Regions from separate parts of the Peribacillus sp. NPDC056705 genome, predicted to be linked through region 3. Evidence: riboswitches for the same ligand, from Rfam matches in the RefSeq annotation. Region 3 holds a riboswitch; each other region holds the start of a gene.
What was found. Region 3 has a riboswitch for S-adenosylmethionine ahead of mtnK (S-methyl-5-thioribose kinase). Riboswitches for the same ligand answer to the same signal wherever they lie in the genome.
Positions count from the first base shown of each region.

Region 1 (4,486 bases), on a different contig from region 3:
GCTTCACTTTGTGTTGGATTGACTTTACCTGGCATGATGGAGCTGCCTGGCTCGTTTTCCGGAATGGCTATTTCGCCGATTCCGCTTCTTGGACCACTTGCCAGCCATCTGACATCGTTCGCAATTTTCATTAAATCCGCTGCCAATGCTTTTAAAGCGCCGTGTGCGTAGACGATTTCGTTATGGCTTGTCAATGCATGGAACTTATTATCAGATGTGACAAAAGGATATCCAGTATCAGCTGCAATTTGTTTGGCGGAAAGTCCCGGGAATTCTTTTTTTGTATTGATTCCGGTTCCTACAGCCGTTCCTCCTAGTGCAAGGTTCAATAATTTTTGGCTGCTTTCCTCAATCATCGCTAGATTTTTGTCGAGCATCGCTTTCCAGCCGGAAATCTCTTGTCCCAATGTTAATGGTGTAGCATCTTGAAGATGTGTCCGGCCAATTTTCACGACATCCCAAAATTCTTTTTCTTTTGTATCGAATGTATCACGAAGAGCTTTAATGGCAGGAACCAATTTTTCAGCGACTTCCATAAAGGCAGCAATATGCATGGCTGTCGGGAAAGTATCATTGGAGCTCTGTGCCTTGTTAACATCATCATTCGGATGAAGGGTTTCCGATTCACCGTTTTCTTTTAACCATTCATTTCCTTTGTTAGCGACCACTTCATTCACGTTCATATTACTTTGCGTACCGCTTCCCGTTTGCCAAACTACAAGCGGGAAATGCTCATCTAGCGTTCCTTCGAGGATTTCGCCGCAAATCTTGACGATGGCATTCTTTTTAACTTCCGAAAGATCACCAAGATCATAGTTCACCTTTGCCGCAGCTTGTTTAACGTATGCAAATGCACGAACTAATTCAATCGGCATTTTTTCGTTACCGATTTTGAAATTGTTACGGCTTCTCTCGGTTTGTGCTCCCCAATATTTATCAGCAGGAACTTTCACTTCACCCATCGTATCTCGTTCGATTCTGTATTCCATGTGTTCTCCTCCTATGTTTGCACTATTCATTGAGACCAATTTGCATATGAAATGAATAATGTCGTATTATTCTTTCTCTCCATACATTGTACAAACTTTATTATTTTAAAGCAAAAATATCCGCTGACCTTTCACTTTTTCCGAAAATTGCATGACCCTTCGTGTTTATATGAAGATTCGGATATTCTTTTTTTTAGATACATAAAGTGTTGTCGCACTAGGCACCAATTAACCTGGACATGAACATCCAAGCATTATCCATCCCAAAATGTCCTTGACAGTATTTTGTATATATAGTAAATTCAAAAGAAATTGAATAATCTAAACTCTTATCGAGAGAGGTAGAGGGAATGGCCCGATGACACCTCAGCAACCTTCATTTGTTTCAAACCAATGAAAAGGTGCTAATTCCACAAGTTTGTGAACTTGGAAGATAAGAAGAATGACTCGTCCTTACTTAATCAAAGTCTTCTTCTTAAAGAAGACTTTTTTTTATTTTATATAACTCAAAGGAGCAGTGAAAACCATGTACAAAACTGAAACATATCTTGCTCAATTAGGAAACCGCAGCGAAACGGCGACAGGAACAGTCAATCCGCCAGTATACTTTTCAACAGCTTTTCGCCATGAAGGAATTGGCCAATCGACGGGATTCGACTACACAAGGACAGGTAATCCTACACGCCAATTATTGGAGCGTTCCATCGCCGATCTGGAAAAAGGCGACCAAGGTTATGCCTGCAGTTCAGGAATGGCCGCCATTTCCACTATCCTTGCCCTTTTTAAATCAGGTGATGCCTGGATTGTCAGCGAAGATCTTTATGGTGGTACATATCGTCTGTTAGAACAAGGTTTTAAAAAATGGGGATTGCAGTGTGACTATGTAAACACTTGTTGTTTGGAGGATATAGAAAAAGCCATCACTCCTCACACGAAAGCCATCTTCATCGAAACTCCCACTAACCCTCTTATGCAGCAAACGGACATTAGCGCTGTTGCCGCATTGGCCAAACAAAATAATTTACTATTGATCGTTGATAATACTTTTTACACGCCTCTTATTCAACAACCCATCCTGCTTGGAGCGGATATCGTGATTCACAGTGCAACCAAGTATCTCGGTGGTCATAATGATGTGCTCGCCGGACTGATCGTTGCTAGCGGCGCTGAATTATGTGATGCACTAGCCTTCCATCATAATGGTACCGGAGCTGTCTTGAGCCCCTTTGATTCTTGGCTATTGATGCGTGGAATGAAAACCTTGGCATTGCGGATGGAGCGTCATGAAAAGAATGCCAAAATACTTGTAGGTTACTTGTCGGAACATGATTGTGTCACGGACGTATTGTATCCCGGCAAAGGCGGCATGATTTCATTCCGTATCATTGATGAATCGGCGGTCAACCCCTTTTTACAATCGCTCTCATTAATTTCCTTTGCAGAAAGCCTTGGAGGGGTTGAAAGCTTTATCACCTATCCTGCCACACAAACGCATGCCGATATACCGCTTGAAGTCAGAACGGCAAATGGAGTTTGTAATCGCCTGCTCCGCTTCTCCGTTGGCATCGAGGATAGCGATGATTTGATTCAGGACTTGCAGCAAGCATTCGCACATGTAAAAAGGGAGGCGCTACGATGACAGGTCATGATTTTAGCTTTGAAACGAAATTACTTCATAATCAGCATAAATTCGATCCGGCAACGGGCGGTGTGAGCGTCCCCATTCAGCATGCATCGACTTTCCATCAATCCGATATCGATCAATTTGGCAAATATGATTACAGCAGAAGCGGGAACCCGACTCGCGAAGCACTTGAAGACATCATTGCCGAACTTGAGGAAGGCACTCACGGCTTTGCTTTTTCTTCAGGTATGGCTGCCATTTCAACAGCCTTCCTGCTATTGTCTGCCGGGGATCATATCGTCATTTCCGAAGATGTTTACGGCGGAACATTCAGGATGGTCACAAGCGTATTGACTCGTTTCAATATTGAGCATACCTTCGTGGACATGACGGACCTTGAAAGCGTCAAAGCTGCCGTTCAGCCAAATACCAGGGCAATCTATATCGAAACGCCTTCAAATCCGTTACTTAAAGTGACCGATATTCAAGCCGTATGTGATATCGCCAAAAAAGCTGGTGCCTTAAGTTTTGTTGATAACACATTCTTGACCCCGGCATTGCAAAAACCGTTGAATCTGGGCGCTGATGTTGTCCTTCATAGCGCGACGAAGTTTTTATCCGGACATAGTGATGTGGTAGCTGGGCTTGCGGTAGTGAAAGATCCGGAATTGGCCGCAAGACTCGGTTCGCTCCAAAACTCCTTTGGAGCGGTCCTTGGTGTCCAGGATGCCTGGCTTGTAATGAGAGGTTTGAAAACCTTATCAGTTAGAATGGAACATTCACAAAAAGGGGCAGAAAAGATTGCAGCCTACTTAAAGGAACAGCCATTGGTGAAAAAAGTGTATTATCCCGGCCTTTCCGATCATCCACAGCACGCCATCCAGAAAGGCCAGTCACTTGGAGCGGGGGCGGTCCTATCATTTGAATTGGAAAGTGAGGAAGTCTTCCGTTCTTTCGTGAACACTGTCGAGCTCCCTGTTTTTGCCGTAAGCCTTGGAGCGGTCGAATCTATTTTATCTTACCCAGCCAAAATGTCCCATGCCGCCATGCCTGATGATGAAAGGGAAAAGCGAGGCATCACGAACAGCTTGCTCCGCCTCTCTGTCGGACTTGAAAATCCGGACGATTTAATAAAGGACTTCGATGCAGCCCTCCTTAATATTGCCAAAGGGGAAGCAGTTGCTGCAAAATGATTTCAGGATGGGTGCCTCATGATTATGGGCACCCTTTTCCTTAGCATCATTATTAACTCTTTTTCAAACCCAGTCATAAAAAAAGACCATCGATTTCCCGATGGCCTGACTCTCATTTCTTCATATTATATTTATCCAGGAAGCGATCCACCCGTCCGCCTTTTTCAGCAAACTTCTGCTTTCCGGTATAAAAAGGGTGCGTATCTGAACTGATTTCCACTTTTAATAATGGATACGTTTGGCCGTCTTCCCACTCGATCGTTTCATTTGACGTTTTCGTGGAGCCCGTCAAAAATTTATACCCACTGTTGGTATCCATGAATACCACTTGTCGATAATCTGGATGAATTTCTTGTTTCACTATAATCACCTCATCGTCTGTATAGGTATATCTTAAACGTAATGATTACTATTATCAACATTTTTGCTTGAGGGTGCCGATTACGACACCCTCATTATAGTTTGGTCTTGATTATCCATCCTTATTCTGTGTTCAGCCAGCCATGCCTTTATGCGGACCAGCCTGCAGTTCATACATTTTATAATACTTCCCTTTTAACTCCATTAATTCTTCATGTGTACCTTGCTCAGCAATCCGCCCTTTATCCAGTACAAGAATTTGGTCGGCATTTTTTATCGTGGAAAGTCTATGGGCAATGATGAAGGTCGTTCTCCCTTTT
Region 1 covers NZ_JBHTYI010000004.1:328,514-332,999, reverse strand. The annotation lists gene fumC (class II fumarate hydratase) at 1-989, opposite strand, end outside; SAM riboswitch class I at 1,316-1,429, shown strand; gene ACFRAK_RS08270 (methionine biosynthesis PLP-dependent protein) at 1,516-2,628, shown strand; gene metC (cystathionine beta-lyase) at 2,625-3,806, shown strand; gene ACFRAK_RS08260 (type B 50S ribosomal protein L31) at 3,919-4,167, opposite strand; gene ACFRAK_RS08255 (ABC transporter ATP-binding protein) at 4,300-4,486, opposite strand, start outside.
Region 1: linked by a shared signal. The riboswitch ahead of ACFRAK_RS08270 (methionine biosynthesis PLP-dependent protein) and the one ahead of mtnK (S-methyl-5-thioribose kinase) in region 3 are both predicted to bind S-adenosylmethionine.

Region 2 (4,486 bases), on a different contig from region 3:
ATTCATTATCCGGATGAAGTTCGCCCCACAGCGGATGTTCCGAATATTCCTGCCAACGATACCATTGTAAAAAAAGAAATCGATACTGCCGTATTATTGATAGATCAATTAACGACTACTTTCGATCCGACAAAATACACCGATGACTATCGAACCGCGTTACTTGAATTGATTGAATCAAAGAAAGCAGGACAGACGACGATTCCAGCCAAAACAAAAGAACCAATTTCCAACAATGTAACCGATTTAATGGAGGCATTACAGGCATCCATTGACCGTACGAAACATGATGAAACGGAAATGAAAAAGACGACCCGAAAGAAAGTGGCACCGAAAAAAAAGAAGCAAGCTTAAACAGGAAGCTGAGCGGAAGACACATGATGTCGCTCGGCTTTCTGCTTGTTTTAGCAAGGTAATTTGCTTTCTAAATGGTAAAGAAAGTGAATTAATAGGGGGGAGATTTACATAGGTAAGGAAAGTGCAAATATGTAAGTGGATCACGATGTAAGAAACAGAATGGAAATAAAAGAAAATGGTGGATGGAAATGAAGGCAAAAAAAATTCGCTCCCTAAAGAGCGACAATGAGGAATTCAATCGTGAAAATCAACATATAGGCGAACGGTTGTAGTTTTCGACTATATATTGTGTTCATATTCTACCATATTTAATTCTGAAATAGCAACAAAATTACTGAAACTAACCTATGAATTTTTCTGGAAATCAATGATATTTCCCCCATTTAACGGCTCATGAGGCTTTTGCATTTTCATATTCTTATAAAAAACTACAGTATAAAATGGACTTTTAGTATAATTTATACATACAGGATGATATAAATTAAATATGAATGGAAGATGCAAAATGGAAAATGGAAAAATCAAAGCACTTCATGCCGGGAAGCCGAAACAAGAAATTTTTTCAAATATCGAAATCTATTCAGCAATGGATAAACAAGAACAGGATAATGTGACAGTGACTAAATCAGGTATAATTGGTGATGGGGTTGGTAATGTAAAGTTCCATGGAGGTCCTGATCGCGTTTTGTGCTTTTACCCCTTTGAGCATTATTCAATATGGAATGAAAAATTCTCTAAAAAACTGGAAATCCCTGCATTCGGTGAAAATTTAACCGTAGCGGGGATGAGGGAAGAAACAACATATATTGGCGATATTTATCAAATAGGCGAAGTGATTGTTCAAATTAACCAGGGGAGGATACCTTGTTCGACCATTTCCCATTTCAATCAAGAACCTAAGTTTTTGGAACTCGTGCTGAAAACGAGTTTCACTGGTTATTTTGCAAGAGTACTTCAAGAAGGAACGATAAATAAACAAAACGATATTGGGCTGATAGATCGTTTGCAGGAAAAAATTTCAGTTCATTATGCAGCAGAGGTACTCCTTCATAAACGAGATGGGCTGGAAGGCGCAAAGGCTTTACTTACACTAGACTCGTTAGCGGAAGACTGGAAACAAAGGATTTTGAAGAGTGTTCAAGCTGCAAAAGGTTGAATGATTTTTGCAAAAGTGAAAAAAATGTCGATCAGGTATTGAAATTGACAGATTATTAATGTAAATTAAATATAATCAAATTTTGAAATCTTATGAAAATTATATAAATGGATCTTATCGAGAGAGGTGGAGGGACTGGCCCGAAGAAACCTCAGCAACCAGCTTAGGCAAAGGTGCTAAATCCAGCAAGCAGAGCTTGATAGATGAGGAGAATGTTTCAAAAAACCTTCTTCTTTGAGAAGGTTTTTTTTCCTTTTCTCTCATACTCATAGAATACGACAAAAACAGGATTGTTTTTGAGAGAGGGTGTAATGATGGATTTTCGTAAAGACGTGAAAGATAGAATACTGGTTGGGGAAGGGGCAATGGGGACCTTATTGTATTCAAATGGCATCGATCAATGTTATGAGGAATTAAACTGTACGAACCCAGATCAAATAGAGTCCATCCATCGTGCCTATCTGGAAGCCGGTGCAGATATCCTTCAATCGAATACATACGGAGCCAATTTCAACAAATTGAAACGGTATGGAATTGAAGATGAAGTAAGCAGAATCAATCGCCAGGGAGTCATTCTTGCTAAAAAAGCGGCAAAAGGAAAGGCATACGTCTTCGGTACCATAGGGGCACAGCGGAGCATCAGGAAATCGGATTTAAGCATGGAAGAGATAAAACGGGGTTTTCGTGAACAGCTATACAGTCTTTTGATGGAAAACCCTGATGGGATTCTCTTGGAAACATTTTATGACCTGGAAGAACTGGAAACCGTCCTGCAAATCGTTAAATATGAAACTGGACTGCCGATCATAGCAAATGTTTCGATGCATGAACTGGGAAATCTTCAAAATGGAATCCATTTAAATGAAGCTTTTCAAAAACTTGAGCAACTGGGTGCCGATGTTGTTGGGGTGAATTGCCGTCTCGGTCCACATCATATGATTCGGGCCTTGGAAGAAGTGAGTTTGCCAAAGCAAGCATCAATTGCCATATACCCAAATGCCAGCCTCCCGGATTATGTGGATGGAAGGCTCGTCTATAAAGCTGTGCCGGAATACTTCGGTTCAAGTGCCCTAGAACTTCGTGAGCAGGGGGCCGCGATCATAGGAGGGTGCTGTGGAACGACTCCGCTGCATATTCAAGCTGTAAAGAATGCGATTGGAAGTTTGGCTCCTGTGAAAGAGAAATTTACGAAATCCCGTGAAATAGAAATAATTGAAGTGAATGATAGAGAATTGGAACGTCCCCTGTTCGAAAAGGCCAAAACAGAAAGGACGATTCTAGTTGAACTTGATCCTCCGAAAAAGTTAGGTATAGAGAGCTTCATGACTGGTGCCGAGGTTTTGAAAAAAGCAGGGGTCGATTCCATTACATTAGCCGATAATTCGCTTGCCTCACCAAGGATATCGAATGATGCACTGGCCAATTTACTGAAGAACCAATTGAATATAGAGCCAATGGTGCATATAACATGCCGTGATCGAAATTTGATTGGACTGCAGTCACATTTAATGGGTCTGCAAACGGTGGGTCTGAACGAAATATTGATCATCACCGGAGACCCTTCAAAAATTGGGGACTTCCCGGGCGCCACTTCGGTTTATGATTTATCTTCCTTTGACCTAATAAGTATGGTCAAACAATTTAATGAAGGTCTTTCCTATTCGGGTCAAAGTTTGGGCCAACGGGCAAATTTCAAAATTGCTGCAGCGTTTAATCCCAATGTGAAATATCTGGATAAAGCGGTACTGAGAATGGAAAAGAAGATTGCCTGCGGTGCCCAATCCTTCTTGACACAGCCAATCTATTCCGTGGAGCAGATCGAAGAAGTATATGAAGCCACAAAACATTTAGAAACCCCGATCTTCATCGGTATCATGCCCTTGACAAGCACCAGGAACGCCGAATTCATCCATAATGAAATCCCAGGCATCAAATTGCCTGATAATGTTAGAAGAGCCATGGCGTTAGCGGGGGATGACCCTGTAAAGTCGAGGATTGAAGGAGTGAATATCGCGCGAGAGCTAGTGGACGCGGCAAGGGAAAAATTCAAGGGCATATATTTAATCACTCCGTTCCTTCGCTATGAAATGACGGCGGAACTTACGAAATATATTAGAAAAGTCGATAGTAAACATACATCAGAGGTGGCAGTACATGAATAAAAAAGCGATTCAAGATCAGTTAAATTCTAAAATACTCCTTCTTGACGGGGCGATGGGAACCATGCTTCAAGCGGAGAATTTGACGGCAGGGGATTTTGGAGGGGAACAATTCGAGGGCTGCAATGAATATTTATCATTGACGCAACCGGAAATCATCCAATCCATTCATGAAAAATATTTAGCAGCGGGTGCAGACATCATTGAAACAAATACCTTCGGAGCGACCAGCATCGTACTGGAGGAATACCAAATAAGCACTATCGCCTACAAGCTAAATAAGATTTCAGCTGAGCTTGCCGTTAAAGCTTGTGAAAAGTACTCCAATGATGAATGGCCAAGGTATGTAGCTGGCTCGATGGGTCCAACTACAAAAACGCTTTCCGTAACGGGAGGAACGACTTTTGATATTTTAACCGATTCCTATGCAGAACAGGCACTCGGTCTCTTGGATGGCGGGGTAGACTTGTTATTGGTGGAAACCTGTCAGGATATGCTTAATGTCAAGGCTGCCTTTTCCGGAATCAAAGCAGCATTCGCTAAAACAGGAAAAGATGTGCCTGTCATCATATCAGGGACAATCGAACCGATGGGCACTACACTTGCTGGCCAGTCCATCGAAGCTTTTTATTTATCGGTTGAACATATGAAGCCCGTTGCTGTCGGCCTTAATTGTGCAACAGGGCCGGAATTCATGATAGACCATATCAGGACACTTGCAGATATATCAAATAGCGCCATTAGCTGTTATCCGAATGCCGGGCTCCCTGATGAAGAAGGGCACTATCATGAGTCACCTACTTCACTGGCAGAG
Region 2 covers NZ_JBHTYI010000030.1:25,642-30,127, reverse strand. The annotation lists gene ku (non-homologous end joining protein Ku) at 1-354, shown strand, start outside; gene ACFRAK_RS23065 (MOSC domain-containing protein) at 863-1,513, shown strand; SAM riboswitch class I at 1,625-1,723, shown strand; gene ACFRAK_RS23060 (bifunctional homocysteine S-methyltransferase/methylenetetrahydrofolate reductase) at 1,828-3,675, shown strand; gene metH (methionine synthase) at 3,668-4,486, shown strand, end outside.
Region 2: linked by a shared signal. The riboswitch ahead of ACFRAK_RS23060 (bifunctional homocysteine S-methyltransferase/methylenetetrahydrofolate reductase) and the one ahead of mtnK (S-methyl-5-thioribose kinase) in region 3 are both predicted to bind S-adenosylmethionine.

Region 3 (4,486 bases):
GTCGAATGTGCTTGATGGTGCGGCCACATAAAAGGGGATGCCAAAGTGCTTGGCTAATATGGCCAATCCCAATGTCCCGATTTTATTGGCTGTATCTCCATTAGCCGCAATCCTGTCTGCCCCGACGATAATTCCATTTATTCGTTTCTGGTGAATCGTATGTGCAGCCATATTATCTGAAATTAAGGTGACATCAACCCCCGCTTGCATCAATTCCCAAGCCGTCAAACGCGCACCTTGCAGGACAGGCCTGGTTTCACATGCGTATACTTTTAACGGAAAGTCCCTTTCTTTAGCCAGGTGGAAAGGAGCCAAGGCTGTGCCATACCGAGCTGTGGCAATTCCCCCAGCATTGCAATGGGTTAGTATGGAATCTCCTCTAGTGAATAAGGATAAACCATGTTCCCCGATTTTCCTGCACATTTCTTCATCTTCAGCAAAGATGGCTTTAGCCTCCGATACAAGTGCTTCCTTTGCAGCTGAAATGCTTTGCGCAGCATGCAAGGTGTTCTCCATCCTCCTTAACGCCCAAAAAAGGTTTACTGCAGTTGGCCTTGAAGAGGCGAGTTTTTCAATATGCCTCGTTACATTTCTCTTGAAATCCCCTAATTCAGCGGTTGTTTCCTGTTTGGCACCAAGTGCAACACCAAATGCTGCCGTCAGTCCAATTGCTGGCGCACCGCGAACTTTTAATGTCAAAATGCTGTCATATACATCATTAACTGAATGAAGTTCAATAAATTCAGTTATGGAAGGTAGGGCTTGTTGATTTAATAATGTAATATGGGTATCATCCCAGTGTACCGAATAGGGTAAGGGTGCTAGTGTAGTCATGTGCAGGGCTCCTTTTAAATGGTTGAATAAGATGGCAGTGTACGTTGCTTCAACGCTTCAATGACAGCTGGAACATCTAATTCCTCCCGTTTTTTAATTAAAAATGCACCAATTTCCAACGTTGCCGTTTTGGCAGCAATCCTTATCTCTTTATTTTCAATGACGTTTAAATCGGCAACATGGGAAAGGCCAATGGTTCGCCGAATCAGTTCACAGGCGGCAAAACCGAAGGCATCTTTTTTGAATTTTGTCAGTAAGTAAGGCAGATAACCTTTCACATGGCGGAATGGGCTTTTATTTTGACCTTCCCATAAGTCGGTATAAGTTTCTTCAAAGGCATTCCAAAATTCATGAAGGTGTGTGAAAATCTCTTCCTTTCCAGCGCCATTGCGTGTGACTGCCTGGAAGAGAAGGTTGGCGGTGTATTGACCAAGGTCAAAACCAACGGGTCCATAAAAAGCGAATTCCGGATCAATAACCTTTGTTTCAGTTTCACTTGCAAATATACTTCCAGTATGTAAATCTCCATGAAGTAAGGCTTCCTGCTCGGTTTCAAAGCTTTGTTTCAGCTTAGCGACCTCAAGTATCACTTCTTGATCATTCCAGATAATTTTGGCGGCATCAGTCAATTCCACCTCGAAGTCTCCTGGGAGTTCCTCAAAAAATGGATCTGTGAAAATAAAGACCTCAGTGATTTTGCAGAGTTCTGGATTCGTGAAATGTCGGGCCACTTCCTTTTTCGCAGATGGTTCTAGATGATAATCGGATGTATAAAATGCCGTCTTAGCAACAAACTCACCAATATGCTGTGAAAGCAATGGATATGAATCGCCATCGATCAATCCTGTTCTAACGATTTTCAAGTGCGATAAATCCTCCATGACCGTGATGGCAAGCTGTTCATCCGAATAATAGACTTGCGGTACGAATTCAGGGCAATAACTTTTGAAATGAATCAGCGCATTCGCTTCAATGGCAGCCCTTTTCAATGTCAGCGGCCAGCTTTCACCAAGTACCTTGGCATAAGGGACCGCTTGTTTGATGATTATTCCTTTATTTGTGTGCATGTCTGTAACATGAAAAACATAATTTAAGTTTCCATCGCCGATTTCTTTACACTTTAAACTTGCATCCGCATTGACCAACCCAAGTTTTTTTGCAAGGGTTATAGCTGTTTCGTTTGTCAATCTCTTAAAATTTGAATGGTTTTGAGTCATTCTTTTTCCCTCCAGAATCAAAATAAGAATAAAAAAGCCTCTTTCATATAGAAAGAGGCAGAAGTTTTGGCTTCGGACCTCTTATCTTCCAGAAAATGAATTCTGGTGGAATTAGCACCGTGCTCTGTGGATTTTATAATCCGGCGGTGAATCCGCCCCATTTCACAATGGTATTACAGTCGGTTGCTGGGCTTCATAGGGCCTTTATCCCTCAGCCTGCTCTTGATAAGAGTAAATGTTTTCTGAAATTTTAATCTTCGGGAAAATAATAACAACCTTTTGAATAGTTTGTCAATGGGTAAATTAATAAAAATCAGGGCGGCGATCTTCGAATACAGGTATTTTGTTTCGGGCTTCCGTAACTTTATTGAAATCCAAGGTGCCTGTCAAGAGTTCGTTTCCTTCTCCGGCTTCACTAATGAGATTCCCCCATGGATCAATAATCAAGGAATGACCAGCAAATGTATTATTGACATCCGAACCTGAACGATTAACGGCTACAACATAGGCTTGGTTCTCGATGGCACGGCTAATCAATAAGGCTCTCCAGTGATCGAGTCTCGGCTTTGGCCATTCCGCCGTTACGAATAGAACTTCGGCGCCTTGAACGGTATGGGCACGCTGCCATTCAGGGAAACGGATGTCATAACAAATGAATCCAGCACATATTTTTTCATCAAGAGTAAATAAACCATCTTTTTCTCCTGGCTGCAGGAAATGATGTTCATCCATTAACTGAAATAAGTGAAGCTTATCATATTCTTTAATGAGATTCCCATGTTTATCGATGATGATCATCGTGTTATAGATTCCCTTGCTTGTCTTTTTCGCGATGGAACCGCCTATGATGTGAATTTGGTGTTTTTGTGCCTGTGTTTTTAAAAATTCAATCGTTTTTTCTGCCTCGTGATCAGCAATCTCATTTAACCTGGTCAAGTCGTATCCTGTTGTCCAAAGCTCCGGTAAAATGACGATATCGGGTTCTGACCGTGTTGCTTTTTCCAACCATTGTTCTGCAACCTGAAAATTGATATCCGGTTGACCAAAGGCTATATCCATTTGAATACAAGCTATTTTCCATTTCATCGATTAAAACCTCCACATGTAAAAAATGCTTTACAAGACTATGATAAACATATATCATTTGTGACTAGAATTTCAAGAAATTTCAGAGAAGGTGTATAAATGTTGCAATTCGAAAAATCCGGCCAGCTTCAGGACCTGCCCAAGCAGTTTTTTGCTTCACTAGTCGCAAAAGTCAATGCAATAACGGAGCAAGGACATGATGTCATTAATTTAGGCCAGGGAAACCCTGATCAGCCGACGCCAGAACATATCGTGAAAAGTTTGCAGTCGGCTGCTGAAAAAACGATTAATCATAAATATTCGCCATTCCGGGGACATCAATATTTAAAAGATGCTGCCGCCGTCTTTTATGAACGAGAATACGGTGTCAAGCTGGATCCGAATAGCGAAGTGGCGATTCTCTTCGGGGGGAAGGCAGGTCTTGTCGAACTGCCGCAGTGTTTATTGAATCCAGGTGATACGATCCTTGTTCCAGATCCCGGCTATCCCGATTATCTTTCCGGAGTTGTTTTAGCCCGGGCAAAGACCGAACTCATGCCTCTGACAGAAGAAAATGGTTTTCTTCCGAAATATGATGAAATACATAAAGAAGTACTTGATAAAGCCAAAATGATGTTCTTGAACTATCCGAATAATCCCACAGGTGCTTCTGCAACTGATAGTTTCTTTGATGAAACCGTCTCCTTCGCAAAAGAGCATTCCATTTGTGTGGTCCACGATTTCGCTTATGGCGCGATCGGATTCGACGGAAAAAAACCGATAAGCTTTCTCCAATCGGAGGGAGCGAAGGATGTAGGAATAGAAATATACACACTATCGAAAACATACAATATGGCAGGATGGAGAGTAGGCTTCGCAGTGGGGAATAAGAGTGTAATAGAAGCTCTTGAACTATTGCAAGACCATCTTTATGTGAGTCTTTTCCCGGCGATACAAGAAGCTGCGGCAAGTGCTTTGCTTGATTCGCAGAGCTGTGTAGAGCAGTTAGTGCAGATGTACGAAGGACGAAGGAATGTTTTCATTGAGGGATTGAGGGCAATCGGCTGGGATGTCAAAGCGCCTGCGGCATCGTTTTTTGCCTGGCTCAAGGTACCTAAAGGTTTTACGTCAGAGAGTTTTGCAGACTATTTATTAGCGCATGCCCACGTAGCTGTTGCCGCAGGGAATGGATTCGGTGAATTTGGCGAAGGTTACGTCAGGGTAGGGCTGCTGACCTCGGAAGAACGGCTTGAAGAGGCTGTGGAACGAATACGTACATTAAACTTATTTTAACGATGGATTGAGGTATCCGACTTATTTCACCGTTAAAATAGTTAAAACTTATTGACAAAGTAGGGATTACCTGTCAG
Region 3 covers NZ_JBHTYI010000005.1:3,802-8,287, reverse strand. The annotation lists gene mtnA (S-methyl-5-thioribose-1-phosphate isomerase) at 1-834, opposite strand, end outside; gene mtnK (S-methyl-5-thioribose kinase) at 849-2,051, opposite strand; SAM riboswitch class I at 2,130-2,283, opposite strand; gene ACFRAK_RS08505 (carbon-nitrogen family hydrolase) at 2,355-3,137, opposite strand; gene ACFRAK_RS08500 (pyridoxal phosphate-dependent aminotransferase) at 3,237-4,409, shown strand.